Regions from separate parts of the Streptomyces sp. NPDC044044 genome, predicted to be linked through region 2. Evidence: predicted binding sites of a transcription regulator. Region 2 holds the regulator's gene; each other region holds the start of a gene.
The links. The regulator HrcA, encoded in region 2, represses chaperone genes, less so after heat shock. The targets are predictions, from matches to a motif close to TTNGCACTCNGNNNNNCNGAGTGCNAA.
Positions count from the first base shown of each region.

Region 1: the regulator HrcA is predicted to act here: its motif matches at 5,043-5,069, upstream of groL (chaperonin GroEL).
Region 3: the regulator HrcA is predicted to act here: its motif matches at 2,619-2,645, upstream of groES (co-chaperone GroES).

Region 1 is NZ_JBWKFG010000005.1:143,854-153,906, reverse strand. Features, by position in the region: gene AC07AG_RS20330 (hypothetical protein) at 1-183, opposite strand, end outside; gene AC07AG_RS20325 (hypothetical protein) at 180-392, opposite strand; gene AC07AG_RS20320 (helix-turn-helix domain-containing protein) at 509-1,351, shown strand; gene AC07AG_RS20315 (DUF397 domain-containing protein) at 1,332-1,607, shown strand; gene AC07AG_RS20310 (lipase family protein) at 1,941-3,164, shown strand; gene groL (chaperonin GroEL) at 3,290-4,915, opposite strand; gene AC07AG_RS20300 (cold-shock protein) at 5,253-5,456, opposite strand; gene AC07AG_RS20295 (MoaD/ThiS family protein) at 5,881-6,156, opposite strand; gene thrC (threonine synthase) at 6,263-7,570, opposite strand; SAM riboswitch class I at 7,588-7,722, opposite strand; gene AC07AG_RS20285 (glucosyl-3-phosphoglycerate synthase) at 7,891-8,835, shown strand; gene AC07AG_RS20280 (DUF7927 domain-containing protein) at 8,925-10,053, shown strand, end outside.
Region 2 is NZ_JBWKFG010000004.1:320,691-330,743, forward strand. Features, by position in the region: gene AC07AG_RS17180 (VOC family protein) at 1-250, opposite strand, end outside; gene AC07AG_RS17185 (16S rRNA (uracil(1498)-N(3))-methyltransferase) at 278-1,027, opposite strand; gene AC07AG_RS17190 (nitronate monooxygenase) at 1,024-2,121, opposite strand; gene dnaJ (molecular chaperone DnaJ) at 2,281-3,417, opposite strand; gene hrcA (heat-inducible transcriptional repressor HrcA) at 3,418-4,434, opposite strand; gene AC07AG_RS17205 (MBL fold metallo-hydrolase) at 4,635-5,378, shown strand; gene AC07AG_RS17210 (DUF3097 domain-containing protein) at 5,413-6,237, shown strand; gene hemW (radical SAM family heme chaperone HemW) at 6,383-7,615, opposite strand; gene AC07AG_RS17220 (SpoIIE family protein phosphatase) at 7,703-9,625, opposite strand; gene AC07AG_RS17225 (HAMP domain-containing protein) at 9,896-10,053, shown strand, end outside.
Region 3 is NZ_JBWKFG010000003.1:90,414-100,466, reverse strand. Features, by position in the region: gene AC07AG_RS11425 (SDR family NAD(P)-dependent oxidoreductase) at 1-264, shown strand, start outside; gene groL (chaperonin GroEL) at 425-2,050, opposite strand; gene groES (co-chaperone GroES) at 2,167-2,475, opposite strand; gene AC07AG_RS11410 (hypothetical protein) at 2,798-2,938, shown strand; gene AC07AG_RS11405 (polysaccharide deacetylase family protein) at 2,961-3,920, opposite strand; gene AC07AG_RS11400 (THUMP-like domain-containing protein) at 4,003-5,229, shown strand; gene AC07AG_RS11395 (RNA polymerase sigma factor) at 5,317-6,627, opposite strand; gene AC07AG_RS11390 (YciI family protein) at 6,690-7,046, opposite strand; gene AC07AG_RS11385 (MFS transporter) at 7,089-8,579, opposite strand; gene AC07AG_RS11380 (TetR/AcrR family transcriptional regulator) at 8,660-9,379, shown strand; gene AC07AG_RS11375 (hypothetical protein) at 9,398-9,655, opposite strand; gene tsaD (tRNA (adenosine(37)-N6)-threonylcarbamoyltransferase complex transferase subunit TsaD) at 9,652-10,053, opposite strand, start outside.

The DNA.
Region 1 (10,053 bases), on a different contig from region 2:
CCGCAGCACCTCGCCCGGTGGCGCCTGCCCGACCGACTCCGGCGGGCAGTCCCACTCCCGGCCCCCGCACAGCGGCCTGAGCTGTACGAGACCGCCCTCGCACCCCATGACCTGTCCGACGCTGCCGTCCCGGAAGTCGACGGCGTACGTCCCCGCCTCCGGCACGCTCGGGTCGTCGTTCACCGCGTGCCCTCCAGTACGGCGGCCAGCCGCAGCGCCGTGTCGAGGTTGCAGCGCCCCAACTCGACCAAGGGAAGCGCCCCTTCGGCCGCCGCCGTCAGCGGGTCCATCCGCAGGGACGGCAGCCTGACGCCGACCTCTTCGAGCCCCGCTCTCAACTGCCGCACGGCCTCCTCCGCCGCCCGCACTCGTTCCTCCGCCGTCAGCGCCATGGTCTCTGCCTCTCACACTGGGTGTTGCTGATTCCTCACCCAGAGTGGTCGGCTGTGCGTAGCCTTGGAAGCACCGTCGACCCAACAACCCCTCGTGTTCACTGGAGGAGTTGCCCATGACCCGCCCCAAGGACCTCGACCCCTCGTCCAACCCCCGAGCCCTCCTCGGCTGCGAACTGCGCCACGCCCGCGAGCGAGCGGGCCTCACCCAGGAGGCACTCGGGGCGCCGCTGTTCGTCAGCGGCTCCTTCATCGGCCAACTGGAGGCTGGTACGCGCAGGATGCACTTGGAGTACGCCCATCACTTCGACGAAGTCCTCGGCACGGGGGGCTTCTTCGCCCGCAACTGCAAGGCGGTCGCGAAGTCGAAGTACCCGGATCACTTCGCGGAGGCGGCGGAGGCGGAAGCCGCCGCCACGGCCATCAAGCAGTACACGACCCTGCTGATCCCTGGGCTGCTCCAGACGAAGGCGTACGCGAAAGAGATCTTCCGCGCCTACCACCCGACAGCGACGGACGACACGATCAACTCCCAGGTGGAGGTGCGGCTCGAACGCGCCCATCTCCTCGACGACCCAACAACGCCGCTGTTATGGGCGGTTGTTGACGAGGCGGCCCTCAGGCGGGTGGTGGGCAGCGGCGCAGTGATGGCAGAGGCCCTGCGCCACGTCGCAGCCCTCGCGCGGAAGCACCGCATCATCGTGCAGGTGCTGCCGTTCGGCGCCGGGGCGCACGCATCGATGGCCGGAACGCTGAAACTCATGGAGTTCGCCGATGCACCACCGCTCTGCTTCGTCGAGGGTCCGGACATGGGGAAGCTACTCGACGACCCGGCCACCATCGCCCGTCACACTCTGATGCTCAATCTCCTCCAGGCGGCAGCTCTCTCCCCTCCGAAATCCCTGGCCCTGATCGAGTCGGTGGCGCAGGATTACGAGCATGGAGAACAGCACCCGTGAGTACGAGTACGAGCTGAGCACGGCGGTCTGGCACAAGTCCAGCTACAGCGGCGGCGATGGTGGCAACTGCCTGGAGGTTGCCACCTGGCGCAAGTCCACGTACAGCGGCGGCAGTGGCAGCGACTGCCTCGAAGTGGCCGACGGGCACCCGGAGATCGTCCCCGTACGCGACTCCAAGAACCCCGAAGGACCACGGCTGACGTTCCGCGCCGCCGCCTGGTCCGCATTCGTCGCGGATCTCAAGAAGGCCGACTAACCCATCCTCCGGTCACCTTCGCGACATACTTCCGCGCCCGCGGCACGCGAAGGCTGACCGAGTTGGACGCTGACACGGCCCACGAGGCCCCGCACTCGTAGGCCCCCGGCCGGGCCCTCGCCGGTCGGGGGCCCACCCCCGGAACACGCATGTCCCGGAAGGCGACGGGCGGCGGACGAACCGGCCACCGCGCCCCTGTCCGAAAGGCCCCCGCTCCCCGAGTGGAAAGCCGGGACCACCTACCGGCCGCTACCCGACGTATCGAAGATGACACCGAACGTCATCGGAGTGCATGTCATCGAAGTCGGAGTCGCACCCCCGGAGGGGACCCTCATGACCGAGCCCAACGAACAGCAGATCGCCGAGGCCTTGCGCGCCCACCCGCCGATCACCCTGGCGCCTGGCCCCAGGGAAGCCGCCACAGCCGCGCCCGAGCCCGACCAGACCTGGGAGCTGCCGGGCGGCACCGCGTGGGTGTATCTCGCGGATGCCGAGCAGGGCCTGCGCCGACCGGTGATCCTCGCGGACGGCTTCAACATCGGGCCGAGCGATCTCGACTTCTCGTGGGAGACCCTGGAGCGCGGCCCGTACGCGTTCATCAGCGCACTGCGGGCCCGCGAGAGGGACGTCATCCTGCTCGGCTTCGACGAGCGCAGTGCCTCGATCCTGGACAACGCGGCGGTCGCCAGGGCCGCCGCCCAGGAGGCGATCCGGCGGCGCACGGGCGAGCACCGGCTGACCGTCGGCGGCTTCAGCATGGGCGGCCTCGTCGCGCGGTACGCGCTCGCGAAGATGGAGCACGACGGCGAAGAGCACGAGACCACGCTGTACTTCTCCTACGACAGCCCGCACCGCGGTGCCTGGATCCCCATCGCGCTCCAGGCCTTCGCGCACTACATCCGGCGCCTGAACGACTCGTTCTCGACGCAGATGAACAGCCCGGCGGCGCGGCAGTTGCTGTGGCAGCACATCGCGGAGTGGGACGACACCCCGGAGACCGACAAGCAGCGCACCGAGTTCCTCGCGGAGTTGGAGCGGGTCGGCGGCTGGCCGCGGCACCCGCACAAGATCGGCGTGTCCAACGGTGTGCGCACCGGTGAGAGCAACGGCGTCCCCGCGGGCGAGCGGGCGTTCCGCGGCAAGGGCCTGACCATCACGGGCACCAACCTCTACACCCAGTCCGCGGGGGTGGACCAACTGGTCGCCCAGCTGCGGGTGGTGACCCTGCGCAAGCCGAAGATCCATACCTCGGCCCTGCCCGAGATCGACGGCGCACCCGGCGGCACCCTGGAGGGCTTCGGCATCCTCGCCGACGAGCTCGACAAGATCCCGGCGTTCATCGGCCTCGGCTCGGAGGCGGAGATCCGCGAGCACTGCTTCGTCCCCGCGGTCAGCGCCATCGCCCTGCGCGAGATCGACGACCACAGCAAGCTGTACGACCCGGTCGCGGACTCCGAGGACAGTGAGCTCGACGAGTACCTCTGCGCCGCGCAGAACGAGGGCCACACCCTGGTCACCGAAGACCTCTGCACCTGGATCCTGGACCGCCTGCCGTAGTCCGCACGGCTCCCGGCGCCCGGCTCCCGGCTCCCGGAAAACGCCCGAGGGCGGCACCCCTTCGTGAGAAGGAGTGCCGCCCTCGGTTCGCGTGAAGCGATGAACCACCGAGCCTGCGAAGAGGCTCAGAAGTCCATGTCACCGCCCGGCATGCCGCCGCCGGCCGGGGCAGCGCCCGCCTTCTCCGGCTTGTCGGCGATGACGGCCTCGGTGGTGAGGAACAGCGCGGCGATGGACGCGGCGTTCTGCAGGGCAGAGCGCGTGACCTTCGCCGGGTCGAGGATGCCCTCGGCGATCATGTCGACGTACTCACCGGTCGCGGCGTTCAGGCCGTGGCCGACGGTCAGGTTGCGCACCTTCTCGACGACGACACCACCCTCAAGGCCGGCGTTGACCGCGATCTGCTTCAGCGGGGCCTCGAGGGCCAGCTTCACAGCGGCGGCACCGGTGGCCTCGTCGCCCTCGAGCTCAAGCTTCTCGAAGACAGCGGCGGCCTGGATGAGGGCCACGCCACCACCGGCGACGATGCCCTCTTCGACGGCGGCCTTCGCGTTGCGAACGGCGTCCTCGATGCGGTGCTTGCGCTCCTTGAGCTCGACCTCGGTCGCGGCACCGGCCTTGATGACCGCAACACCGCCGGCGAGCTTCGCCAGGCGCTCCTGCAGCTTCTCGCGGTCGTAGTCGCTGTCCGAGTTCTCGATCTCGGCGCGGATCTGGTTGACGCGACCCTGGACCTGGTCGCTCTCACCGGAGCCGTCGACGATCGTGGTCTCGTCCTTGGTGATGACGACCTTGCGGGCACGGCCCAGGAGGTCGAGGCCCGCGTTCTCCAGCTTGAGGCCGACTTCCTCGGAGATGACGGTGCCACCGGTGAGGATGGCGATGTCGCCGAGCATGGCCTTGCGGCGGTCACCGAAGCCCGGGGCCTTGACGGCGACGGACTTGAAGGTGCCACGGATCTTGTTGACGACCAGGGTCGACAGGGCCTCGCCCTCGACGTCCTCGGCGATGATCAGCAGCGGCTTGCCGGACTGCATGACCTTCTCGAGGAGCGGAAGGAGGTCCTTCACGTTCGAGATCTTCGAGTTGACGATCAGGATGTACGGGTCGTCGAGCGACGCCTCCATACGCTCCATGTCGGTGGCGAAGTACGCCGAGATGTAGCCCTTGTCGAAGCGCATGCCCTCGGTGAGCTCAAGCTCGAGCCCGAAGGTCTGCGACTCCTCGACGGTGATGACGCCTTCCTTGCCGACCTTGTCCATCGCCTCGGCGATGAGCTCGCCGATCTGGGTGTCGGCGGCGGAGATGGAGGCGGTCGAAGCGATCTGCTCCTTGGTCTCCACGTCCTTGGCCTGCTCGAGCAGGGCGCCCGAGACGGCCTCGACGGCCTTCTCGATGCCACGCTTGAGGGCCATCGGGTTGGCACCGGCGGCTACGTTGCGCAGGCCCTCGCGGACCAGCGCCTGCGCCAGGACGGTCGCGGTCGTCGTGCCGTCACCGGCGACGTCGTCCGTCTTCTTCGCGACCTCCTTGACCAGCTCGGCGCCGATCTTCTCGTACGGGTCCTCGAGCTCGATCTCCTTGGCGATGGAAACACCATCGTTGGTGATCGTGGGGGCACCCCACTTCTTCTCGAGGACGACGTTGCGACCCTTGGGGCCCAGGGTCACCTTGACGGCGTCGGCGAGCTGGTTCATGCCGCGCTCGAGGCCGCGCCGTGCCTCCTCGTCGAACGCGATGATCTTGGCCATGTGAAGTGGTCCTCCCGGACAGGGGTGGCATGCTCCGGATCGCGCCAGTGCCCGCGACGGACGGCCTGCAAACCGTGTGGTTCCTTGCCCCACCCGGCCTGCGGGCCTCACCGACCCGATCCAAGTTCTGTCACTCTCACTGGGAGAGTGCTAAGCCCAATGATTAGCACTCGACCCCTACGAGTGCAAGCGCCTCTTACGGATCCCAGACGTACGAGGGGTGCCTGCCCCGATGACGTTTGAGGGGCGCGCGCCCCGTGACGCACGAGGGGCCCGTACCCCTGTCGGGATACGGGCCCCTCGTCACTCGCTAAGTCGCTGGCCGATCGCGCCGAGATCAAACGGCGAGCTTGACCATGTCCGCCTGCGGACCCTTCTGGCCCTGCGAGATCTCGAACTCAACTCGCTGACCTTCTTCAAGGGTGCGGTAGCCGTCCATCTGAATCGCGCTGTAGTGGACGAAAACATCCGCACCACCGTCGACCGCGATGAAGCCGTACCCCTTCTCCGCGTTGAACCACTTGACGGTGCCCTGAGCCATGCCTAACTCCCCTATTACTGGCCCTTGCACGGACCCGCACTTCGCGGACCCGGGTCAGACCTCACCCCCCCAATGGGTTGTGGAGGCGTGCGCCGGAACGCGTCGACCGCGGCTGAATGTATCTGTCCAACTGCCCTCTGCAACAGGTCAATCGGACGAGAATTCTGGGCACGCCTGATCGGAAATATGCGGAGGATTTACCGGAGTTCAGGGCAAGTCGGGCCAGACAAATGCCACGAGAAGGGCAAATGGGCAGTGCACTTTGGCTACTTCTTGTCGCCCTCGGGGCGACTTCGTATATGCGCTCGGCACAAACGGGGAAGCTCGCTTCCCAACTGTACCGCGCTCAACCACATGGAATTGCCCCCTCCACTTCTCTCGCGGAGGGGGCAATGAAGATTACGCAGGGTGTTTCTTTAAAGGATCAACCACCGGCGACGGCGGGAATGATCGAGACCCCCGCGCCGTCCGGCGTCGCCGTCTGAAGGCCCTGCTCGAACCGGACGTCGTCGTCGTTCACGTACACGTTCACGAAGCGCCGCAGCTTGCCCTGGTCGTCCAGGACACGGGCCGCGATACCGGCGTGCTTGGCCTCCAGGTCGGCGATGACCTCGGAGAGGGTCGCCCCCTCGGCGGCGACCTCGGACTGACCGCCGGTGTAGGTGCGAAGAATGGTGGGGATGCGGACCTTGACGCTCATGAATTCACCTCGGTAGTTCAGGAGGGGCGCCCGTCTGGGGCGCCCCTTCAGGGGCGCGGGGAACTGCGCGACCAGCCACAGCCGGCTCGCAGTCAAGCGAACAGGCTCAGCCTGCAAGCCCTGCGGCGCGGAACGCGTCAAGGCTGGGCCGGATGGTAGCGGTGGCCTGCGAAGTCTCAGCGACAGCGTCAAGCGTCTTGAGGCCGTCACCGGTGTTCAGGACCACCGTGGTCAGCGAGGGGTCGATGAGCCCCGCCTCGATCAGCTTCTTCGTGACGCCCACGGTCACACCACCGGCGGTCTCCGCGAAGATCCCCTCGGTCCTGGCGAGCAGCTTGATCGCGTCGACGACCTGCTCGTCGTTCACGTCCTCCACCGCACCGCCCGTGCGACGCGCGATGTCCAGGACGTACGGCCCGTCGGCGGGGTTGCCGATGGCCAGCGACTTGGCGATGGTGTCCGGCTTCTGCGGGCGTACGACGTCGTGCCCGGCCTTGAAGGCGGTCGACACCGGGGAGCAGCCCTCGGCCTGGGCACCGAAGATCTTGTAGGGCTTGTCCTCGACGAGGCCGAGCGCGATGAGCTCCTTGAGCCCCTTGTCGATCTTCGTGAGCTGCGAGCCCGAGGCGATCGGGATGACCAGCTGGTCGGGAAGGACCCACCCCAGCTGCTCGCAGATCTCGTACGCGAGGGTCTTGGAGCCCTCGCCGTAGTACGGCCGCAGGTTGACGTTCACGAAGCCCCAGCCCTCGCCCAGCGGGTCGCCGATGAGCTCGGAGCAGAAGCGGTTCACGTCGTCGTAGTTGCCCTCGATGCCGACGAGCTCGCCGCCGTAGACCGCGGCCATGACGACCTTGCCCTGCTCCAGGTCGTGCGGGATGAACACGCAGGAGCGGAAGCCGGCGCGGGCTGCGGCGGCGCCCACGGCACCGGCAAGGTTGCCGGTGGAGGAGCAGGAGAGGGTGGTGAAGCCGAACGCGCGCGCCGCCTCGATGGCCTGCGCGACGACACGGTCCTTGAAGGAGTGCGTCGGGTTGCCGGAGTCGTCCTTGACGAACAACTTGCCCTGTGCGACGCCGAGTTCACGCGCGAGGTTGTCCGCCTTGACGAGCTTGGTCCAGCCGGGGTTGATGTTCGGCTTGGACGCCACGTCCGCAGGGACGGGCAGCAGGGGCGCGTAGCGCCAGATGTTGTCGGGGCCGGACTCGATCTGCTTCCGGAGCGCCTCGGGGTCACCGGTCGGCAGGTCGTACGCCACTTCGAGCGGGCCGAAACAGGCCTCGCAGGCGAAGATCGGGCCGAGGGCGTACAGCTCGCCGCACTCGCGGCAGGAAAGGCCCGATGCGGGGCCGAGGTCCACAGAACCCGTGGTGGAGGGGGTGTTTTCGTTCGTTGCGACAGTCTGCGCAGCCATGGAGGCGAGGCCCTTTCTCCTCATCTTCCCCGTGACGCATCTCGTCACGAGACGGAATTGGCACCTTCCCCACCGAGACCTCGCGTGCGCGGTCGGCGGGATGGTTGCCGGGGCTTCAACGGGCCGTATCCCTCTGCCCCTCTGGATGAGCGGTATGGCGCCGGGGCTTCAGGGGCCCAGGGCATTTGTTACGCGTCGACCCCCGACATGCGATGGTCATCCGCGTTGTTCAAGACTGTAACCGACGGCCTGGACCCTTGAGATAGTCGTCCGAACCGCGAGATGGATCACATGTAGGCCACACACAGGAGGAGCAACCCGTGCTGGAAGAGGCCGAGCGCTGGCTGACCAGGCGTTCCTGGTCCGTTGCCGACCGTCCGCTCAGCGCACTCGTCGCCGCCAAACGGGCGTCGGGAGCCTCGGTGAGTGTCGTCCTGCCCGCGCTCGACGAGGAGGAGACGGTCGGGGAGATCGTCGCCGAGATCCGCCGCGAGCTGGTCGAGAAGGCCTGCCTGGTGGACGAGCTCGTGGTGATCGACTCCGGGTCCCGGGACCGCACGGCCGAGGTCGCGCGCGATGCGGGCGCGCGGGTCGTGCACAGGGACGGGATCCTGCCGCGCATCCCGGCCGTGCCCGGCAAGGGCGAGGTCCTGTGGCGCTCACTCCTGGTGACCGGCGGTGACATCGTCGCGTTCGTCGACGCGGACCTCAGGGAGTTCTCGGCGGACTTCGTCACCGGCATCGTCGGCCCGCTCCTGACCGAGCCCGACGTGGACTTCGTGAAGGCGATGTACGACCGCCCGCTGGCCGGAACCGCAGGTCAGGGAGGCCGGGTCACCGAGCTGATGGCGCGCCCGCTGCTGAACATGCACTGGCCCCAACTGGCCGGGTTCGTACAGCCGCTGGGCGGCGAGTACGCGGCACGCAGGTCCCTCCTGGAGCGGCTGCCGTTCCCCGTCGGTTACGGAGTGGAGCTGGGCCTGCTCGTCGACGCGCTGCACACGGTGGGCCTGGACGCGCTCGCGCAGGTCGACGTCGGCGTGCGCAAGCACCGTCACCAGGACGGGCAGGCGCTCGGCCGGATGGCGGCGGCGATCTACCGGACGGCGCAGCTGCGGCTGGCGCGCGGCCATCTCGTACGCCCCGAGCTCACGCAGTTCGAGCGGGGCGAGGACGGGTTCGAGCCGCGTACCCATTCGGTGGACACCGAGGAGCGGCCGCCGATGGCCGACATCGCGGAGTACACGGCTCGCCGCGTGGCGTAACAGCCCAAAGCCGGGCGTTTTGTCTACATTTCCCATTTATGTGGGTCAGACAGGTAATGGGAAGCGCGCGACGCATCGGCGGTGTGGCCATGGCCACGGCCGGACTCGCGGCAGGGGCGCTCGGCGCCGTGGCCGCACCCGCCGCCGCGGATGTGATCGAGCCCTTCGCCAAGCGCTACGACGAATCGCTGTACGGCGACTTCAGGACCATCGGCAACACGGTCATGGGCTGCCCGACAACGCCCGCGGACATGGCGGCGCGCTGCGCCACCGCCGCGGACGGCGAGGGCCGCGACAACAACAACACCTTCGTCATGCAGCGGATCAACGCCGCGGGCATGGACCCCGACCACGGATCGAGCACCGGCCAGGTCGCGATCCCGCCCGGCGCGAAGGTCGCGTACGCACGCCTCTTCTACGGCGGCAACGACGGAACGTACAAGGGCCCCAGCGGCGCCCAGCTCAAGCGCTGCGACATCTCGGGCGCCGACGTGCAGCCCTCCCCCGGCGACCCGCTGGACGCGGTGCCCGCCGTCGGCGTGAACGGCGGACCTCCCTCGAAGGTCACCCCGGCGAACCTGGTCAAGGACCCGGCGTCGACCAACGGCCCGCACTACTACACCGGCGAGGCCGACGTCACGGGCCTCTTCAGCGGCGTCACCGGCACCGGAGACCCCGTCCCGGTCGCGGTCGGCGACATCTGGGCGCCCACCGGCAAGGGCTGCGTCGCGGGCTGGTCCCTCACGGTCGTCTACAAGTACGACGGCCCCAACGACGACCACGCCCCCGACCGCCGCAACGTCTACGTCTACGGCGGCCACGTCCTGCAGCGCTCCACGTCGCCCGCCACCAGCGTCACGGTCGACGGCTTCTACCGCACGGACGGCAAGCCGCGCGCCAGCGTCACCGCGTACGAAGGCGACTGGAACACCCCCGGCGACCGCTTCCAGGTCGGCGGCCAGAACATGACCGAGCAGCACACGGGCAACACCAACAACTTCTTCATCAGCGAGGACGACGGTGCCCTCGACCCGAAGATGACCAACAACCTCTCCATCGACGCCAAGGAGTTCGACGTCACGGGCAGCGGGACCCGCGCCCCGGCCGCCGAGCCGATCCCGGTCGGCGCGACCTCCACGACGCTGAGCTTCTCCACGAAGGGCGACACGTACGTCCCCTCGGCGTTCGCGCTCTCCGTCCCGGTCCCCGACCTGGAGG
Region 2 (10,053 bases):
CGTCGAGGTCGTCGACCCGCAGCACCACGAGGGAGCGGTGTCCGGTCGCCGACCCCTCCAGCTCGTCGAGGAGCCGAGCCATCATCGAGCGGTCCTGGAGCGCGATCCCCGCGGAGCCGGTCGCGGGGCTGAATTTCTCGTACGGCCCGTCCACCGCCCCCGACTGCGGCTTGAGGCCGAGGATGTCGGCGTAGAAGTGGTAGCAGGCACTGAAGTCCGATACGAGCAGGCGTACTTGGGCCAGTTCCACGGCATCCCCCTTGCTGGGCGCGGGGGTTCAGGACCAGCGGCCCGTGCGTCCCAGGAGCAGTGCGGTGGCCGCCGTCCCCGCGGTCGACGTACGCAACACGCTACGCCCCAGGCGGTACGGCTTGGCTCCCGCGTCGGCGAACGCCGCGAGCTCGTCCGGGGAGACGCCGCCCTCGGGGCCGACCACGAGAACGATGTGCCCGGCGGCGGGAAGCTCCGCGGTGGCCAGCGGTTCGCTGCCCTCCTCGTGCAGGACAGCGGCGAAGTCGGCGTCCGCGAGCAGCGCCGCGACCTGCTTGGTCGACGCGGCATCCGCGACCTCGGGGAAGCGCACGCGGCGGGACTGCTTGCCCGCCTCGCGCGCCGTGGCGCGCCACTTGCCGAGCGCCTTGAGCCCGCGCTCGCCCTTCCACTGCGTGATGCAGCGCGACGCGGACCAGGGCACGATCGCGTCGACGCCGGTCTCCGTCATGGTCTCGACGGCGAGTTCACCGCGGTCGCCCTTGGGCAGCGCCTGCACGACGGTGATCCGGGGCTCCTGCGGCGCCTCTTCCGCCACGGAGTCCATCCGCAGGATCAGCCGGTCCTTGCCCTCGGTGTCCAGGACGACGCACTCGGCCCAGCGCCCGGCCCCGTCGGTCAGGACGACGTCCTCACCGGCGTGCAGCCGCTTCACGGAGACGGCATGGCGCCCTTCGGGACCATCGAGCACGTAGCGTCCGTCGCCGCCCGCGGCAGCGTTCTCGAAGGTCTCGACGACGAAGACGGGAGCGGTCACACCTGGCTCCCGGGCTCGGTCTCCTGCTGCCCTTCGGCCGCCAGCGCGGCCTTCGCCTCGGCCAGTTCGGCCGCCAGGACCTCCACGAGCTGCCCGGCCTCGAGCTCCCGCGCCATGCGGTGCCCCTGCCCGGCCCACAGCGCCATGCCCTGCGCGTCACCGGCCTTGGCCGCGGCCTTGCGCAGGCCGCTGGTGAGGTGGTGGATCTGGGGGTAGGCGGCGGGGGCGTAGGGCCCGTGCTCGCGCATGAAGCGGTTGACCAGGCCCCGCGCGGGGCGGCCGGAGAAGGCGCGGGTCAGTTCGGTGCGGGTGAACAGCGGGTTGGTCATGGCCTGCTTGTGCAGGACGTTCGCACCCGACTCCGGGCAGACCAGGAAGGCCGTGCCCAGCTGCGCGGCGTCGGCGCCCGCCGCGAGCACCGCGGCGATCTGCGAGCCGCGCATCAGGCCGCCGGCCGCGACGATCGGGATCTGCACGGTGTCGCGCACCTGCGCGATGAGCGAGAGAAGGCCGAGCCCGGCGCCGTCCGTCTCGGGGTTGTCGCGGTGTGTGCCCTGGTGGCCGCCGGCCTCGATGCCCTGCACGCACACGGCGTCCGCGCCGGACCACTGGGCGGTCTGCGCCTCTTCGGGTGTGGTCACGGTCGCGACGGTGATCGTGCCGACCCGCGCGAAGGCGTCGAAGACGTCGCGGGTGGGGCACCCGAAGGTGAACGACACCAGCGGCACCGGGTCCTCGACGAGGATCGCGAGCTTGGCGTCGTAGCCGTCGTCGCGGCCGCTGTCCGGATCGCCGAGCTGCGTCTCGTACCAGGCGGCCTCACCGGCGAGCTGGTTGCGGTAGACGTCGACGGCGGCGGCATCGGCGTACTCGGGCTGCGGCATGAAGAGATTCACGCCGAACGGCCGGCTCGTGAGCCCCCGCAGCTGTTTGATCTCCTGGTACATCCCGTCGGCGGTTTTGTACCCGGCGGCGAGATATCCGAGCCCCCCGGCCTCGGAGACGGCCGCGGCGAGCTGGGGGCACGAGGCGCCGCCCGCCATGGGGGCCTGCACGATCGGAAGGCGGGAAAGACCGGTCAGCACGGAGGACATGAACGCATCGTGCCATGCCCCGCGCGGGCCGCCGAATCGTGCCCCGAAGGGGCGCGAGGAACTGCGCGAGCGACCAAGGACGGTCCGCAGCCGAAGATGACAAAGCGCCCCCGGCGGCGGTTGTCCGCCACCGGGGGCACCAAGCCACTGCTTCAGGCGCTACCGCCCGTTGAACGCGTCCTTGAGGCGCGAGAACAGGCCCTGCTGCCCCGGCTGGAACTGCCCGGTGGGCCGCTCCTCACCGCGCAGCTGCGCCAGCTCCCGCAGGACCCGCTCCTGCTCCGCGTCCAGCTTGCTCGGCGTGAGGACCTCGACGTGCACGATGAGGTCGCCTCGCCCGCCGCCCCGCAGGTGCGTGATGCCCCTGCCGTGCAGCGGCACCGACTGTCCTGACTGCGTGCCGGGCCGGATGTCGACCTCTTCCAAACCGTCCAGCGTCTCCAGGGGCACCTTGGTGCCCAGAGCCGCGGCCGTCATGGGGATGGTGACCGTGCAGTGCAGGTCGTCCCCGCGCCGCTGGAACACGGCGTGCGGCAGCTCGTGGATCTCCACGTACAGGTCGCCTGCGGGGCCGCCGCCGGGGCCGACCTCGCCCTCGCCCGCGAGCTGGATCCGCGTGCCGTTGTCGACACCGGCGGGGATCTTCACGGTGAGCGTCCGCCGCGACCGGATGCGGCCGTCGCCGGCGCACTCCGGGCACGGGGTGGGCACGACCGTGCCGAAGCCCTGGCACTGCGGGCACGGCCGCGAGGTCATGACCTGGCCGAGGAAGGACCGCGTGACCTGCGACACCTCGCCGCGACCGCGGCACATGTCACACGTTTGAGCGGACGTCCCCGGGGCGGCGCCTTCACCGCTGCAGGTCGTACAGACGACCGCCGTGTCGACCTGTATGTCCTTGGTGGTCCCGAAGGCCGCCTCGTCCAGGTCGATCTCGAGCCGGATCATGGCGTCCTGGCCACGGCGCGTGCGCGACCGGGGGCCACGCTGCGACGCCGTCCCGAAGAACGCGTCCATGATGTCCGAGAAGTTGCCGAAGCCACCGGCCCCGAAACCGCCCGCACCGCCGCCGCCCGCCTGGGACAGCGGGTCGCCGCCGAGGTCGTAGACCTGCTTCTTCTGCGGGTCTGACAACACCTCGTACGCGGCGTTGATCTCCTTGAAGCGCTCCTGAGTCTTCGGGTCCGGATTCACGTCCGGGTGAAGCTCACGCGCCAGCCTTCGGAAGGCCTTCTTGATTTCGTCCTGGGAAGCGTCGCGGCGCACGCCTAGTACGGCGTAGTAGTCCGTGGCCACTTACGACTCCGCCAGGATCTGTCCGACGTAACGTGCCACTGCGCGTACTGCTCCCATCGTTCCCGGATAGTCCATGCGGGTCGGGCCGACCACGCCGAGTTTGGCTACTGCCTCGCTGCCCGAACCGTAGCCGACGGAGACCACGGACGTAGAGCTGAGTCCCTCATGGGCGTTCTCGTGACCGATCCGTACGGTCATGCCCGAATCTGTGGCCTCGCCAAGCAACTTGAGCAGGACGACCTGCTCCTCAAGAGCCTCCAGGACGGGCCTGATGGTGAGGGGAAAGTCATGTCCGAAGCGGGTGAGATTGGCCGTTCCGCCGATCATCAGCCGCTCTTCGGTCTCCTCGACGAGGGTTTCGAGGAGGGTGGAGAGCACCGTCGCCACCGTGCCCCGGTCCTCCGCGTCGAAGGACTCCGTCATGTCCTGCACCAGCTGCGGCACGTCCGCGAAGCGGCGGCCCGCGACCCGGCTGTTGAGCCGCGCCCGCAGGTCCGCCAGCGAGGTCTCGCCGAACGGGGCGGGACAGTCGATCATGCGCTGCTCGACCCGGCCCGTGTCCGTGATCAGTACGAGCATCAGGCGGGCCGGAGCAAGCGAAAGCAGCTCCACGTGCCGCACCGTCGACCGCGTGAGGGACGGATACTGCACGACCGCGACCTGCCGGGTCAGCTGCGCGAGCAGCCGCACCGTGCGCGCCACGACGTCGTCGAGGTCGACGGCGCCGTCGAGGAAGTTCTGGATGGCCCTGCGCTCCGGCGCCGCCATCGGCTTGACGCCCGCGAGCCGGTCGACGAAGAGGCGGTACCCCTTGTCCGTCGGGATGCGCCCCGCACTCGTATGAGGCTGGGCGATGAACCCTTCCTCCTCGAGCGCCGCCATGTCGTTGCGGACCGTGGCCGGTGAGACCCCGAGGCTGTGCCGCTCGGTGAGCGCCTTGGAGCCGACGGGCTCCTCGGTGCCGACATAGTCGTGGACGATGGCGCGCAGCACCTCGAGCCTGCGTTCATTGAGCATCCGCGCACACCTCCACCTTTTGCCCTGAATCCTGCCTGCCCTGATGTCTCGCCTGGCACTCACCTGGGGCGAGTGCCAGCCTTCACCGGGCCCAGTGTACGGCCGCGAGGTACGACCCCGGCAAGGGCCGGACCACCTGTGTCAGTCCGACGGGTGGGGCAGCGGCTGCCAAGCCGCCCGTGCGGGGCTAGCGTCGGCGTATGGACGTGGCACTGGCTTGGGACGAGGCGGGTTGGGAGCGGCTCGCGCCGCATGTGGGGCGGCGGCGCCTGCCGGTGTGGGACTGCACGGCGGGTCTTGTCGTCGGCGGCGAATCGGCGCTGATGATCGAGGCGGGGGCGACCCTGCGCGAGGGGGCACAGCTGCGCACCCAGGCGCGCGGCATCCTCGGCGGGGGCCGCCGGGTCACCCACCTCGCCCTGACGCACCCGCACTTCGACCATGTCCTGGGCGCCGCGGCGTTCGCGGGCGTGGAGGTGTACGGCGCGGTCGGCATCGACACCCTCCTCACGAAGGGCCGCGACGAGCTGCGCGACTCGGCCGTCCGGCACGGGGTCGCCGCGGACGCCGCGGCGGAGGCCACCGACCTGCTCGTGCGCCCGCACCACCTGGTGTGCGGGGAGTGGACGCTCGACCTGGGCGGCGGGGTACAGGTCCTGCTCGCCAACGTCGGTCCCGGCCACTCGGGCCACGACCTGGCGGTCCTGGTCCGCGGCACGGACGGCTCCCCGGAGATCGTCTTCTGCGGCGACCTGGTCGAGGAGTCGGGCGAACCGCAGGCGGGGGACGACGCGGTCCCGCAGCGGTGGCCGGCCGCGCTCGACCGGCTGCTCGACCTGGGCGGGGAGGACGCGTTGTACGTGCCGGGGCACGGTGCGGTGGTCGACGCGGCATTTGTCCGTGCGCAACGCGCCACACTGGCGGCCCGCTTCGGCGTGTCGTAGCCGGTCGTACGCCGTTTCTCCTATCGTCATGCGAATGCGCCAGTACTCCGCAGACCTCACACCGCCGTGGAAGAAGCCGAAGTCCGTGCCGGAGGTCGCCGCGGAGGCGGACCTCGTGGTGGAGGAGCTCGGCACCGGCTTCTGCGGGGCGGTGATCCGCTGCGAGAAGACGGCGGAAGGTCCGACGGTGACCCTGGAGGACCGCTTCGGCAAGCACCGCGTCTTCCCGATGACTCCCGGTGGCTTCGCCCTGGAGGGCCGGACGGTCACACTGGTCCGCCCGTCGGCCGCATCTCCTCTTGTACGTCCCACACGCACCGCATCCGGTTCGGTGGCCGTGCCGGGGGCGCGGGCCCGGGTCGCCCGTGCGGGACGGATCTACGTCGAGGGGCGGCACGACGCGGAGCTCGTCGAGCGGGTGTGGGGCGACGACCTGCGGATCGAGGGCGTGGTCGTCGAGTACCTGGAGGGCATCGACGACCTCCCGGCCATCGTCGAGGAGTTCTCCCCCGGCCCCGACGCGCGCCTGGGCATCCTGGTGGACCACCTCGTCCCCGGCTCCAAGGAGTCGAGGATCGCGGCGCAGGTCAACTCCTCCTCGGCCCTGGTGGTGGGGCACCCCTACATCGACGTGTGGGAGGCGGTGAAGCCGTCGTCGGTGGGCATCGAGGCGTGGCCCCGTGTCCCGCGGGGGCAGGACTGGAAGACGGGCGTCTGCGAGGCGCTCGGCTGGCCCCTGAACACGGGGGCCGCGTGGCAGCGGATCCTGGGCTCGGTGCGCAGCTACCGGGATCTTGAGCCGGCGCTGCTGGGCCGCGTGGAGGAACTGATCGACTTCGTCACGGCACCCGAGTCCTAGGCCGCCGCTGCGCGGCGGATCTTTCCCGCCCACCCACCAGATTGCCCCGCGGTCGCCCATCGCGTCTCATCCCGTCCGGCGTTTGAGGACGAACTCGGCGGAGCCGGGCGGGGTTGGGGAAAGCCCCGCGGGGCCCGCCCGAGCCTCAGTCCACCAGGTCCCGCACGACCGCGTCCGCGAGCAACCGCCCCCGCAGCGTAAGAACCGCCCGCCCCTCCCCGTAGGGCCCCGCCTCCAGCAGCCCATCGGAAAGCGCCCGCTCCGCAGCGGCCAGACCCGCAGGCCGAAGCAGCGTCAACGGACACCCCTCAAGCAGCCGCAGCTCAAGCAGGATCCGCTCCACCCGCCGATCCTCCGCAGCCAGAACCTCCCGCCCGGCCCCAGGCGAGCGCCCGGCGGCCAGCGCCCCCGCATACGCCCCGGGATGCTTGACGTTCCACCACCGCACGCCCCCGACATGGCTGTGGGCCCCCGGCCCGGCCCCCCACCAGTCGGCCCCCCGCCAGTACAGCTCGTTGTGCAGGCACCGCCCGGCCTCGGACGTGGCCCAGTTGGACACCTCGTACCAGGAGAATCCCGCACCGCCGAGCACCTCGTCGGCGATCAGATACCGGTCCGCGTGCACGTCGCCGTCCGTCATCGGGACCTCGCCGCGCCGGATCCGCCGCGCCAGCTGCGTGCCCTCCTCGACGATCAGCGCGTAGGCGCTCACGTGGTCGGGCCCGGCGCCGATCGCCGCGTCCAGCGTGGCCCGCCAGTCGTCGTCGCTCTCTCCCGGCGTGCCGTAGATGAGGTCCAGGTTGACGTGATCGAAGCCCGCGGCCCGCGCCTCCGCCACGCACGCCTCGGGCCGCCCGGGTGTGTGCGTACGGTCGAGCACCTTCAGTACGTGCTGCTTGGCGCTCTGCATCCCGAAGGAGACGCGGTTGAAGCCCCCGGCCCGCAGCTCGCTCAGGTACGCCGGATCGACGGAGTCGGGGTTCGCCTCGGTGGTGATCTCGGCGTCGTCCGCAAGCCCGAACTCCTCCCGGACGGCACCCAGCATGCGGACGAGATCGGCGGCGGCGAGGAGCGTCGGCGTACCGCCCCCGACGAAGACGGTCCGCACCGGACGCGGGTCGTCGCCCAGGGTCTTCCGCGCGAGCCGCACCTCGTCGATCAGGGTGTCCGCGTAGTTGTCACGTGAGGCGAGCACGCCGCCGGAGCCGCGCAGCTCGGTCGCCGTGTACGTGTTGAAGTCGCAGTAGCCGCAGCGCGTGGCGCAGTACGGGACGTGGAGGTAGAAGCCGAGCGGACGGGCCCCCGCTCCCTGCAGGGCGGACGCGGGCAGCGCGCCGTCCTCGGGCATGGGCTCACCATCGGGCAGTGCGGAAGGCATACCTTCGATTGTCCCGCACCACGAAGGAACCCGACGCCGCGCACGAGACCCCGTACAAGACCTCGTACGACACCGCGCCCGAGGACGCTACTGCGCCTGCAGCACGAGCACCGCCAGATCGTCGTCCGGCGGCCGCTCCGAGAACGCGTGCACCATCCTCTTGATCCGCTCCGCCACCAGGTTCGCGTCAAGCCCCGCACAGCTCGCGAGCGCCGTCGCGAGGCCGTCGCCGTCGTCGAACATGTTCCGTCCGGCGCGGCGCTCCGTCACGCCGTCCGTGACGCAGAGCAGTGTGTCGCCGGTCCGCAGCTCAAAGGTTTCGCTCGTGTACGTGGCGTAGTCGACGACCCCGAGCAGCAGCTGGGGCGTGGCCGCGGGCCGGACCGTCCCGTCCGGGGAGAGCAGCAGCGGCAGGGGGTGTCCCGCGCTCGCCACCGTGCAGCGGACGCCGCCGTCGTCCATGGGCACCAGCTCTCCGTAGAGGAGGGAGAGGAAGCGGGATGTGGCGCCGTCGGGCGGCAGGCCCTGGCCGCCCGCGACCGCGACCACCGCCGCCGCCGCGTCCGCCGCCTCCGTCGCGTCGTCCAGGAGGAGCTGGTTGAGGCGGTCGAGGACTTCCGCGACCTCGTACCCCTCGCGGGCGAGCAGCCGCAGCCACGGCCGGGCGAGGCCGATCACGACGGCCGCCTCGACCCCCTTGCCCTGGACGTCGCCGAGCGCGAAGCACCAGCGGCCCTTGCCCGCCTGGAAGACGTCGTAGAAGTCGCCGCCGGGGCCGCCCTTGTCCCGCGGCTCGTACACGACACCGCTGTGCACTCCGGGGATCTCCGCCACGGAGCTGGGAAGCAGGCCGCGCTGCAGGACCTGGCTGATGGTGGCCTGCCGCTGATAGCGCCGCGCCGCGCTGATGGCCAGCGCGACGCGGCGGCTGAAGTCCTCGATGAGGCCGGTGACTTCGTCCGCGAAGCGCATCATCCCGGCCCGCCCGATGACGAGCGTGCCCAGCGCGCGCCCGCCCGCCATGAGGCGATACGCGAGGGCCGTGCCCGTCACGTCACCGGCCGGGCCCTCGCCGGGCCACGGCACGGGGACGGCGCCGGAGCCGACCGCTTCGGGCAGCAGGGGCGGGTCCTTCTCCAGGCTGCGGCGCAGTTCCTCTATCCGCTGCTCGCTGGTGTGCCAGACGCGGGCGAGCCGGGATCCCGGGGCCCCGCTCGCGGCGCCGCGAGGCGCGACCTCCGGTTCGTCGTCGAGCCACACCGCGCACCAGTCCGCGAGCCTGGGCACGAGCAACTGCCCGGCGAGGGCGGCCACCAGGTCCTCGTCGAACTGTCCGGCGAGCAGGTCGGAGGCCTCCGCGAGGAAGGTGAGCGCGCCGCGGTTGACCCACTCCGTGTCGTGCGTGATCCGCTTCGGCAGCGGCGCGAGGATCTCGCTGGCGCGCATCCCGCGGTGCATCGCCTGTTCGCTCGCGTACGACTCGATCTCCTGGACGGCCTGCACGCCGCCGACGGGGAGGCGGGCCCAGACGGCCTTGGTGCCGGTGCGGTAGGTGATGCCCCAGGAGTCGGAGAGGGTCGCGACGAGCTGCAGGCCCCTGCCGTACTCGGGAGTGCCGGGCGGCTGGGGCATGGGCTCGCTGCGGACCGCGCGGGCGGGGTGGTGGTCGGAGACCTCGATGACCAGGGTGTCGCAGCTCTCCCCCAGGCCCGCCTCGTCGAGCCTGCACAGCAGTTCCACCGTCGTGCCCGCGTGCACGACGGCGTTCGTGACGAGTTCGCTGACCAGCAGCACGGCGTCGTCCGCCAGACGGTCGGTGATGCCCGCCGCGGCGGGCACCTCCAGTTCGGACCAGTCGGCGAGCGCCGCGCGCACGAACTTTCGTGCGGCGGCGGGCGCCATCGGGTTCCCGGGCAGCGATGTGCACACCACCGCCGGCGGGCCGGGCTGGTGCCCCGGTTGGGCGGACGCACGGAAAGTGGTCTCCCGTTGCATCGGAATGGACCCCACGTTTCGGCTCCTGAGCAGTTCGGTCGAATACGCCTCAGGCGACACGGACAGAGTGACAGACTGGCCACGCCCATAAGCACCGAGTTACTGAAGTGGGCCGTTATGAGTGAGAACAGTGCTATGCCCGCGCTCGGTCACGGTCGGATTCCGGCCCCGAAACGAGCTCCGCTCCCCGCGTCGTCATCCGGACATGCTCCGGACACGGCGCCTGAAATCACCCCGGAGACCGTTCCGGAAGCGATCTCCGACCTGCGCCCGCTCCTGTCCGCCATGCGGGCCGCACGGGACGGGGACTTCACGAAGGTCCCGGTGACCGGCCACGGCATGACCGCCGAACTGCACTCGGTGTTCAACGAAATGCTGGACCGCTCCCTGCACTTCGACGGCGAACTCGCCCGCGTACGGCGGGAGATCATCCGGCACGGCCA
Region 3 (10,053 bases), on a different contig from region 2:
GTGCGGTTGATGGCCCTGTGCCCCGGGTTCGTACGGACCGAGTTCCACGAGCGCGCCGGGATGGGGACGTCCAACATCCCCAAGTGGATGTGGCTCGACGCGGACAAGCTGGTCGCGGCGGCGCTTTCCGACTTGGCGCGGGGCAAGACCCTGTCCATCCCGGACCCCCGCTACAAGGCGCTGATGGGCGTGGTGAAGGTGACGCCGAGGGCGTTGCTGGGCGGGGTGACATCGAGGACGGGCAGGAAATACGGCCCGCAGTAGAGCGTCGACAGGGGCGCGGGGAACTGCGCGAGGACGGACCACGACCCGCGTCCGGCAACGGCGCGCAACCCGGCGGACGAGAACCCGAAAAGGACCGAGGCCCGGCTTCCCTCACCAGGGAAGCCGGGCCTCGGTCACCGTTCAAGCCGAGCGCAGCGGGTCAGTGCGAGTGACCGTGGCCGTGGCCCCCGGCGTCGGCCTCTTCCTCGGCCGGCTTCTCGACGACCAGGGTCTCGGTCGTGAGGAGCAGCGACGCGATGGACGCGGCGTTCTCCAGGGCGGAGCGGGTGACCTTGACCGGGTCGATGACGCCGGCCTTGACCAGGTCGCCGTACTCGCCGGTCGCGGCGTTGAAGCCGAAGCCCTTGTCGAGCTCGGCGACCTTCGAGGTGATGACGTAGCCCTCGAGGCCGGCGTTCTCGGCGATCCAGCGCAGCGGCTCGACGGCGGCGCGGCGGACGACGGCGACACCGGTGGCCTCGTCGCCCTCCTTGCCGAGGTTGCCCTCGAGCACCTTGACGGCGTGCACCAGAGCGGAGCCACCACCGGAGACGATGCCCTCCTCGACCGCGGCGCGGGTCGCGGAGATGGCGTCCTCCAGACGGTGCTTCTTCTCCTTGAGCTCGACCTCGGTCGCGGCGCCGACCTTGATCACGCAGACGCCACCGGCGAGCTTCGCCAGGCGCTCCTGCAGCTTCTCGCGGTCCCAGTCCGAGTCCGTGGACTCGATCTCGGCCTTGATCTGGTTGACGCGGCCCGCGACCTCGGAGGCGTCGCCGCCGCCGTCGACGACGGTCGTGTCGTCCTTGGTGACGGTCACGCGACGGGCGGTGCCGAGCACGTCCAGGCCGACCTGGTCGAGCTTGAGGCCGACCTCTTCGGCGATGACGGTGCCGCCGGTGAGGGTGGCGAGGTCACCGAGCATGGCCTTGCGGCGGTCACCGAAGCCCGGGGCCTTCACCGCGACGGCGTTGAAGGTGCCGCGGATCTTGTTCACGACCAGGGTCGACAGGGCCTCGCCCTCGACGTCCTCGGCGATGATCAGGAGCGGCTTCGAGGCGTTGGTCTGGATGACCTTCTCGAGCAGCGGCAGGAGGTCCTGGATCGAGGAGATCTTGCCCTGGTGGATCAGGATGTACGGGTCGTCGAGGACGGCCTCCATACGCTCCTGGTCGGACACCATGTACGGGGACAGGTAGCCCTTGTCGAAGGCCATGCCCTCGGTGAAGTCGAGCTCCAGGCCGAAGGTGTTGGACTCCTCGACGGTGATGACACCGTCCTTGCCGACCTTGTCCATCGCCTCGGCGATGAGCTCGCCGACCTGCGGGTCCTGGGCGGACAGACCGGCGACGGCCGCGATGTCGGCCTTGTCGTCGATCGGGCGCGCGGTCGAGAGGAGCTCGTCGGACACGGCCTTGACGGCGGCGTCGATGCCCTTCTTCAGGGCGGCCGGGGAGGCGCCGGCGGCTACGTTGCGCAGGCCTTCCTTGACCAGGGCCTGGGCCAGGACCGTCGCGGTGGTGGTGCCGTCACCCGCGATGTCGTTGGTCTTGGTCGCCACCTCCTTGACGAGCTGCGCGCCGAGGTTCTCGTACGGGTCCTCGACCTCGACCTCACGGGCGATGGTGACACCGTCGTTGGTGATGGTGGGCGCGCCGAACTTCTTGTCGATGACGACGTTGCGGCCGCGGGGGCCGATCGTCACCTTGACCGTGTCGGCAAGCTTGTTGACGCCGCGCTCGAGGGCGCGACGGGCGTCCTCGTCGAACTTCAGGATCTTCGCCATGGGAGCGGTTCAGCCCTCTCGGATACTCGGTTTCAACGAACTGCGCCCCTCGCCGCCCGGCAATCAGCGGGGTGACCAGGGGCGCAGCTCAAATCAATACTGGTGAAGCAGGTGAATTACTTCTCGACGATCGCGAGCACGTCGCGAGCCGAGAGGACGAGGTACTCGTCGCCGTTGTACTTCACCTCGGTGCCGCCGTACTTGCTGTACAGCACGACATCGCCGACCTTCACGTCGAGCGGCAGGCGCTCGCCGTTCTCGAAGCGGCCCGGGCCCACAGCGAGGACAGCACCCTCCTGGGGCTTCTCCTTCGCGGTGTCCGGAATGACCAGGCCAGAGGCCGTGGTCTGCTCGGCGTCGAGCGGCTGGACCACAATGCGGTCCTCGAGCGGCTTGATGGCAACCTTGGAGCTGGCGGTCGTCACGATCCGGTCTCCCCCTTCGGAGATCTACGGGGTTAACAGTCTGGGGTGGCGACCAGGTGGATCCGTCGTCGCGGGTGCCGGACCTGCCCGTCGCTGTTGGCACTCTCCAGTGGTGAGTGCCAAGGCCGAGACTAGGACGACGATTAGCACTCGGTCAAGCGGACTGCTAATTCACTGACGCGGGTCTTATCGGGACGGAGCGCCTTCCGGGGGTGTGGAGATGGCGTCACGCCCCTCGCGGCAACGTTTCCCGGGAGTCGGCGGTTCCGTCTCCGCTGCCGTGTGCCGCCCTGATTTCAGTGGCCCGGCAGGTGGGGCACAGGTGGGCGAGGCCACCGGTTTCCTCGGCGGGACCTTCTCCGCCGCCTTCCTGCCCAGCCGCTCGATCGGGTCCACCGACTGCGCGCACCCCGTGAGCAGCGCGGGCGCGAGCACGCCCGCCGCGAGGGCCGCGGCGAAGTAGCGGTGTGCCCGCGCCCGCCCCGTCACAGGTAGTCCTCCAGCCTGGCCACCGCGTACCCCTTGTCGGTGACCGTCTTCATGACCTTGCGGACCATGTCGGGCATCGTGCCCTTCCAGTCCTCGCGCCCGCGGAAGTGCGTGAGGATGATGTCGCCGGGGTGCAGGTCCCGGTCCCACTCGCGCCAGTCCATGCGGTTGGGGAAGGCCTCGGACGCCCACAGCGGGACCGCCTTGATGCCGCAGGTCTTGGCGGCGCGCAGCGAATCCGCGTTGTAGTTGCCGTACGGCGGGCGGAAGAGCTCGGGCCGCTTGCCGTAGCGCTTCTGGATGACGTCTTGCATGCCGCAGATCTCGCGGCGCTGGCCCTCGTACGAAAGCCCCGGCAGGTAGCGGTGGTTGAGCGTGTGGTTGTTCAGCGCGACCCCGCGGGACTGCATCTTCTTGAAGTAGCCGTAGTCCTCCTTGACCAGGTAGTCGCTGAGGAACGCGGTGTACGGGATCTTCAGGTCGCTCATCATCTTGAGCAGCGCCGGATCCTTCTCGGCGCCGTCGTCGATGGTCAGGAAGACGATCTTCTTCTTGGTCGGGATGGTCGTGAAGACGGGCGGCAGGCTCGCCTGCCCCTTGACCTCGAACCCCTTGCGCGTGGTGATCTTCGGCTTGACGGCCGGGGCGGTCGGCGCGGTCAGCGGGGTCTTCGCCAGGCCCCAGCGCTTCGCGGCGGCGGCGCGGGCGACCTGGGCGACGCGGAGTTTCTGGGCGTAGGAGTCCAGGGCGCGGGCGGGCGGCGCGTCCAGGCGCTGCTGGCCGGGGGCGGGATTGGCCCCGCCGTCGGCGCCCGACGCACAGCCGGAGGCGATCGCGGCGACGGTGAGCACGGCCGCCCCGGCCCGCACCCGGCCCCTCACCCGGCCCAGCGCCGGGACCGGCCCCCGCGCCTTCCATCTCGCCCTGAATTTGTCGTTTTGTCGTACTAGTTGCATGGCGCCGGATTTTTGCAGCTCAAGGCCCCGTCGAGGGGCCGACACCGCCGCCGGGCGCGCACCATCCACCGACTGGCCCACAATGGGCCGGGTGAACGACCTCGACCGCGACTCGACTGCCCTGACCTCCTTCTCCGCGCTGCTCAGCGCCGAGGGCCGGTCCCTGCTCGATCTCGACGAGGTGCGCGATGCCGATCCGGCCCGGGAGCTGGCCGTCGCCACCCGGCTGCGCCGCGAGCACCCGGCGGAGCTGGTCACGGCGGTGCTCGCGCAGGCGCGGCTGCGGCGGCGGGCGGTGGCGAAGTTCGGCGCGCAGGACGCGGGGCGGATGTTCTTCACGCCGAACGGCGTCGAACAGGCGACGCGCACGAGCGTGGCCGTGCACCGCGCCGAGCGCTTCAAGGCCATGGGCGTACGCAGCGTGGCCGATCTCTGCTGCGGCATCGGCGGCGACGCGATCGCCCTCGCGCGGGCCGGGATCGCCGTCCTCGCCGTGGACCGTGACCCGCTGACCTGCGCGGTGGCGCGCGCGAACGCGGAGGCGCTGGGGCTCGACGGCCTCATCGAGGTGCGCGAGGCCGATGTCACCGAGGTCGACACGGCCGCGTACGACGCCGTCTTCGTGGACCCGGCGCGGCGCGGCGGGCGGGGCCGCATCTTCGACCCCGAGGCCTACTCCCCGCCCCTCTCCTGGGCCGTCGAGGCCGCCCGCAAGGCCCCGCACGCGGCGCTGAAGATCGCTCCCGGCATCCCGCACGAGGCGGTTCCCGCCGAGGCGGCGGCGGAGTGGATCTCGGACGGCGGGGACGTGAAAGAGGCCGTGCTGTGGTTCGGCACCGACACCCCGTCCTCGCACCGCGCGACGCTGCTGCCCTCGGGCGCATCGCTGTGGTCCTCGCTCGACGCGATGCTGCCGGACCCTCAGGTGCGGGCGGTGGGGCGCTATCTGTACGAGCCGGACGGCGCCGTCATCCGTGCGCATCTGGTGGCGGAGGTGGCCGCGCGGGTGGAGGGCGGCCTGATCGACGAGACCATCGCGTACGTCACCTCCGACGCCCTGCACACGACGCCGTACGCGGTGGCGTACGAGATCACCGATCAACTGCCCTTCGGCGTGAAGAAGTTGAAGGCGGTGCTGCGGGAGCGGGAGGTCGGGATCCTGACGGTGAAGAAGCGGGGGTCCGCGGTGGAGCCGGAGGAACTGCGCCGGAAGGTGAAGCCGCAGGGCAAGAACTCCGCGACGGTGTTTCTGACGCGGGTGGCGGGGGCGCCGGCGATGTTGATCGGGCAGCCGGTCGCAGGGGCCTGAAGCCCGGGGTCCCGGGCCCCGTCGATCACCGGCTCAGCCGAGTCCGTCCTCGAACTCCCCCGAGCCCTCCTCGAACTCCCCGAGCTCTCAAGGAGCAGGCGGGGACCCCCACGACGGGCCGGTCCTTTCGGCCCGCCCCAGCAGCAACTCCCGCTCCCGCTCATTGCGCGTGAGCCCCGCAGCCCGCTCGAACTCCGCCCGCGCCTCCGCGCCGCGCCCGAGGCGGGCCAGCAGGTCACCCCGCACGCTGGGCAGCAAGTGGTAGTCCTTCAGGGCGGGTTCGTCCGCGAGCGCGTCCACCAGACGCAGCGCCTCAGCCGGGCCCGATGCCATCGACACGGCCACCGCGCGGTTCAGTTCGATCACCGGTGACGGGGTGCGGGCGGCCAGCAGGCCGTACAAGGCGGCGATCTGGGGCCAGTCCGTTTCCTCGTACGACGCGGCGTTCGCGTGGCAGGCGGCGATCGCGGCCTGAAGCTCGTAGGGGCCGGGGCCGCCCGTCGACGCGGCCCGCGCGTGGGCGAGTGCCGCGAAGCCCCGCCGGATCAGCGGCTGGTTCCAGTGGCGGCGGTTCTGGTCCGCGAGGAGCACCGGCTCGCCCTCCGGGCCCGTCCGCGCCGCCGCGCGGGACGTCTGGAGCTCCAACAGCGCCGCCAGGCCGTGCACTTCGGCCTCCCGGGGCATCAGTCCCGCCAGCACCCGGGCGAGGCGCAGCGCGTCCTCGCACAAGGAGGGGCGCAGCCAGTCGTCGCCCGCCGTGGCCGCGTACCCCTCGTTGAAGATGAGGTAGATGACTTCGAGCACCGACCCGAGCCTGGCCTCGCGCTCGGCTCCGTACGGCACTTCGAAGGCCACTGCCTTGACGGCGAGCGTGCGCTTCGCGCGCACGACGCGCTGGGCCACCGTCGCCTCGGGGACCAGCATCGCGCGGGCGATCTCCGCCGTCGTGAGGCCGCCGAGCAGCCGCAGGGTGAGTGCGATGCGGGCCTCGGCGGAGAGCACCGGGTGGCAGGCGGTGAAGACGAGGCGCAGGAGGTCGTCGTCGATGTCGTCGGGGTCGGCCGGTTCGTCGGCGTGGGGCGGGGCCGTCTCCAGGTCGCGGCCCATCTCCTGAAGCTTGCGCGCGTAGCGCTCCCTGCGGCGTACGAGGTCGATGGCACGGCGCTTGGCGGTGGTCGTCAGCCAGGCGCCCGGATTGTCGGGGACGCCGGTCCGCGGCCACTGTTCCAGGGCGGCTACCAGCGCGTCCTGCGCCAGCTCCTCCGCGATGCCCACGTCGCGCACGATCCGCGCGACACCGGCGATGAGGCGCGGGGACTCGATCCGGAACACGGTCTCGATGGCGTTGCGGGGAGCGTCCGGGCGAGGGTGCTCCGAGGAGTGGGCCGTCACGGCCACCCATCAGAGCACCCTCCGCGGGGCACCGCAAAGACCCGGCGCCCACGGCCCGCGGCCCGGACTCAGCCCTCGATGATCTCCCGGACCTCCGCCGTCACCGTCCACTGCTCGTCGTGGACCTTCAGGAACCGGCTCGCCCACTCGACCGCCTCGGCCCTGTCCTTGCACTGGGTGATCGAGTAGCCGCCGACGACCTCCTTGGCCTCGGTGAACGGCCCGTCGGTGACGGAAAGCCGGCCGCCCTCCCAGTGGACACGGGTGCCCTCGGCGTTCGGGGTGAGGCCGGCGGTCTCGAGCATCACCCCGGCCTTGGTGATCTCCTCCAGGAGCGCGCCCATGCGCTCGCCCATCTCGGGGCTCGGGCCGCCCTCGGGGGAGTTCTTCTCGTCGACGCGGATCATCGTCAGGTAGCGCGGCATGGTGGTCTCCCATCGGGTGGTGGCGGGGCTTCTCCTCGCCTCTCACCCATGCGTCGAACGGGAGACGCCCGGATCGACATCGTCGCCCAGATTCTTCGAAGAATCTTCTCGGGCAGGCGTTTGCGCAGGTCGCAGCCGTGCGGGAGCGCGATGCAGCACCGCCGTGGCCAACGCCGCCGCCACGAGCAGCGCCGCGGCGACACCGAACGCCGTCGCGTACCCGTCCGCGAGCGCGCCGGGCCCACGGCCTGACCCCGTGACGCCCGACGCCACCGTCACCAGGACCGCGAGCCCCAGCGAGCCGCCCAACTGCCGGGAGCTGTTGAGCAGCCCCGACGCCATGCCGGTCTCCTCGGCGGCGACACCGGACGTCGCCGCCGTGCCGAGCGGCACGAAGCACATGCCGATGCCGACGCTCGCCACCAGCGAGGGCCCCACGATGGATCCCAGGAAGGTGCCGCCGGGGCCGACCGTGAGGGCGAACCACACGAACCCCGCCGCTCCGAGCAGCCCTCCGGTCACCAACAGCGTCCGTTCCCCGAAACGCCCGACCTTCCGCGCCGAGATCACCGACCCGGCGACGACGCCCACACAGAACGGCAGGAACGCCGCTCCCGCCCGCGTCGACCCGTACGACATGACCTCCTGCAGATAGAGCGAGGTGAAGTAGAAGGCGGCGAACTGCCCCGACGACATCAGCAGCGCGAACGCGTTCGCGGAGGCCACGGGGCGGTTCTTGAGCAGGCCGAGCCGGAGCAGCGGCTCACGCTGCCGGGACTCGACGACGGCGAACGCGACGAGCAGCAGGGCCGCCGCGCCGAGGGTGCCCAGGGTCGTGCCGGATCCCCATGCGTACGTCTCCGTGCGGACGAGGCCGAGGACGAGCAGAGCCATGCCCGCCGTGACGAGCAGCGCGCCCAGTACGTCGAGGCGCGGCGCGGGCCCGGTGCGCCGGTCGGCGGGCACGCCACGGCGCGAGAGCAGGAGCGCGCCGAGCACCACGGGGACGTTGATCAGCATCACGGAGCGCCAGCCCGCCCATTCGGTGAGCACACCGCCCGCCATCACTCCGACCGCACCGCCGAGCGCACCCGCCGCGCCCCAGAGCCCGAGCGCCCGTGAACGCGCGGCCCCTGCCGCGTGGTTGACGGTGATCAGCGCGAGCGCGACGGGTGCGAGCGCCGCCGCGCCCGCACCCTGCACGGCCCGCGCCGCGACGAGCTGCCCCGGCGTCTGCGCGAGCCCGCCGACCAGGCTCGCGATGCCGAAGACCGCGAACCCGGCGATCAGGGTGCGCCGCCGCCCGACCAGGTCGGCGAGGCGCCCACCCAGCATGAGGAGGCCGCCGAAGGCGAGCGCGTAGGCGTTGACGACCCAGAGCAGCGAATCGGCCCCGAAGCCGAGGTCGTCGCCGATGTCGGGCAGCGCGATGTTCACGACGGACATGTCCAGGGAGACCAGGAACTGCACGGTGAGCAGCACTGGCAGCAACCAATGGGACTGCGGGGGCTTGGAGTCAGCAGGATTCACCATGCCCACGCACATTACTATACGCGTATAGAAAATAAAACGGCGTGCGTCATCCACACCCCCGGGGCGCGACAATGAGCCACGTGGCAGCAGAATCGGAAAGAACAGACGCGGCACCACCGGCGGCCGCGGAGAAACCCGTCGAGCAGAAGAAGAAGCGCGGCCGCCCCAGCCGCATCGACCTCGACACGATCGTCGGCATCGCGCGCCGCATCCTCCAGGAGGAGGGCGTGGCCGCCCTGAGCATGCGCAGGGTCGCCAAGGAGGTCGGCACGACCCCGATGGCGCTCTACCACCACGTGCGCGACAAGGACGAGCTCCTGATGCTCACCCTGTCCGGCACGGCCGATTCGGTCCCGCGCCCGGAGCTCCCCGACGACCCGCGCGACCGGCTGCTCGCTGTCTCCCTGCACATGCACGGCACCCTGGCGCGGATGCCCTGGGTGGTCGAGGTGCTGAGCCTGGGCGACCTCACCGACAAGGGCGCCCTGTGGATGGTCGAGGAGATCATCGACTCCTGCATGACCTGCGGCCTGACCCCGGCCGAGGCCGTCGCCGCCTACCGCACCATCTGGCACTGCGTCTACGGCGACCTGGTCTTCCGCCAGGCGATGGCCCGCCGCGCCGAGGAGCCGGACCGCGGGCGCCACTTCCCCGGCATGCTCACGGCCGCGGACGCCGAGGAACTCCCCCACATGACCGCGCTCGCCGACCGCTGGCTGGAACTGACGGCGGACTACGACGTGTCCAAACAGCTGGGAGCGGTCATCGACGGGCTCCTGGGGCAGGCGCGACGGCCCTGACCGGCTGGTCCCTCCGGGTCAGCCGAGGCCTGCCGACTCGAAGCGCCACCTGTGCACCGCCCGCGTCACCAGCTCCGGCGCGGGCTCCGGCAGTTCGGGCAGGTCGGCTTCGTACGCCGCGTCCCACCACGTCAGGACGAGGACCCGGTCCTGCGGTGCGCGGAAGCTCTCGCGGCGGACCGGCTCGACCGCCAGGGGCTGTGCCCGCGCCCACGCGAGCAGTTCCTCGCCCCGGCCGTCGGCGGCGCGGGCCTCCCACATCAGCGCGACGGTCACGAGTACAGGTTCTCCTTGCTGACCTCGTGCACGTGGTCGTGGTCGTGGCTGTGCGCGTGGGCCGGGACGTGCGGTTCCGTCACCGGCAGCGAGGAGTCCGCCGACAGGTCCCAGCCGGAGGCCGAACGGCCACGCGCCACCATCTCCGCGCCCAGTGCGGCCACCATCGCGCCGTTGTCCGTGCACAGCTTCGGCCGCGGCACCCGCAGCCGGATCCCGGCCGCCTCGCACCGCTCCTGCGCGAGGGCACGCAGCCGCGTGTTGGCCGCCACGCCGCCGCCGATCATCAGGTGGTCCACGCCCTCGTCCTTGCACGCCCGCACGGCCTTGCGGGTCAGCACGTCGACGACCGCCTCCTGGAAGGACGCCGACACATCACGCACGGGCACCTCCTCGCC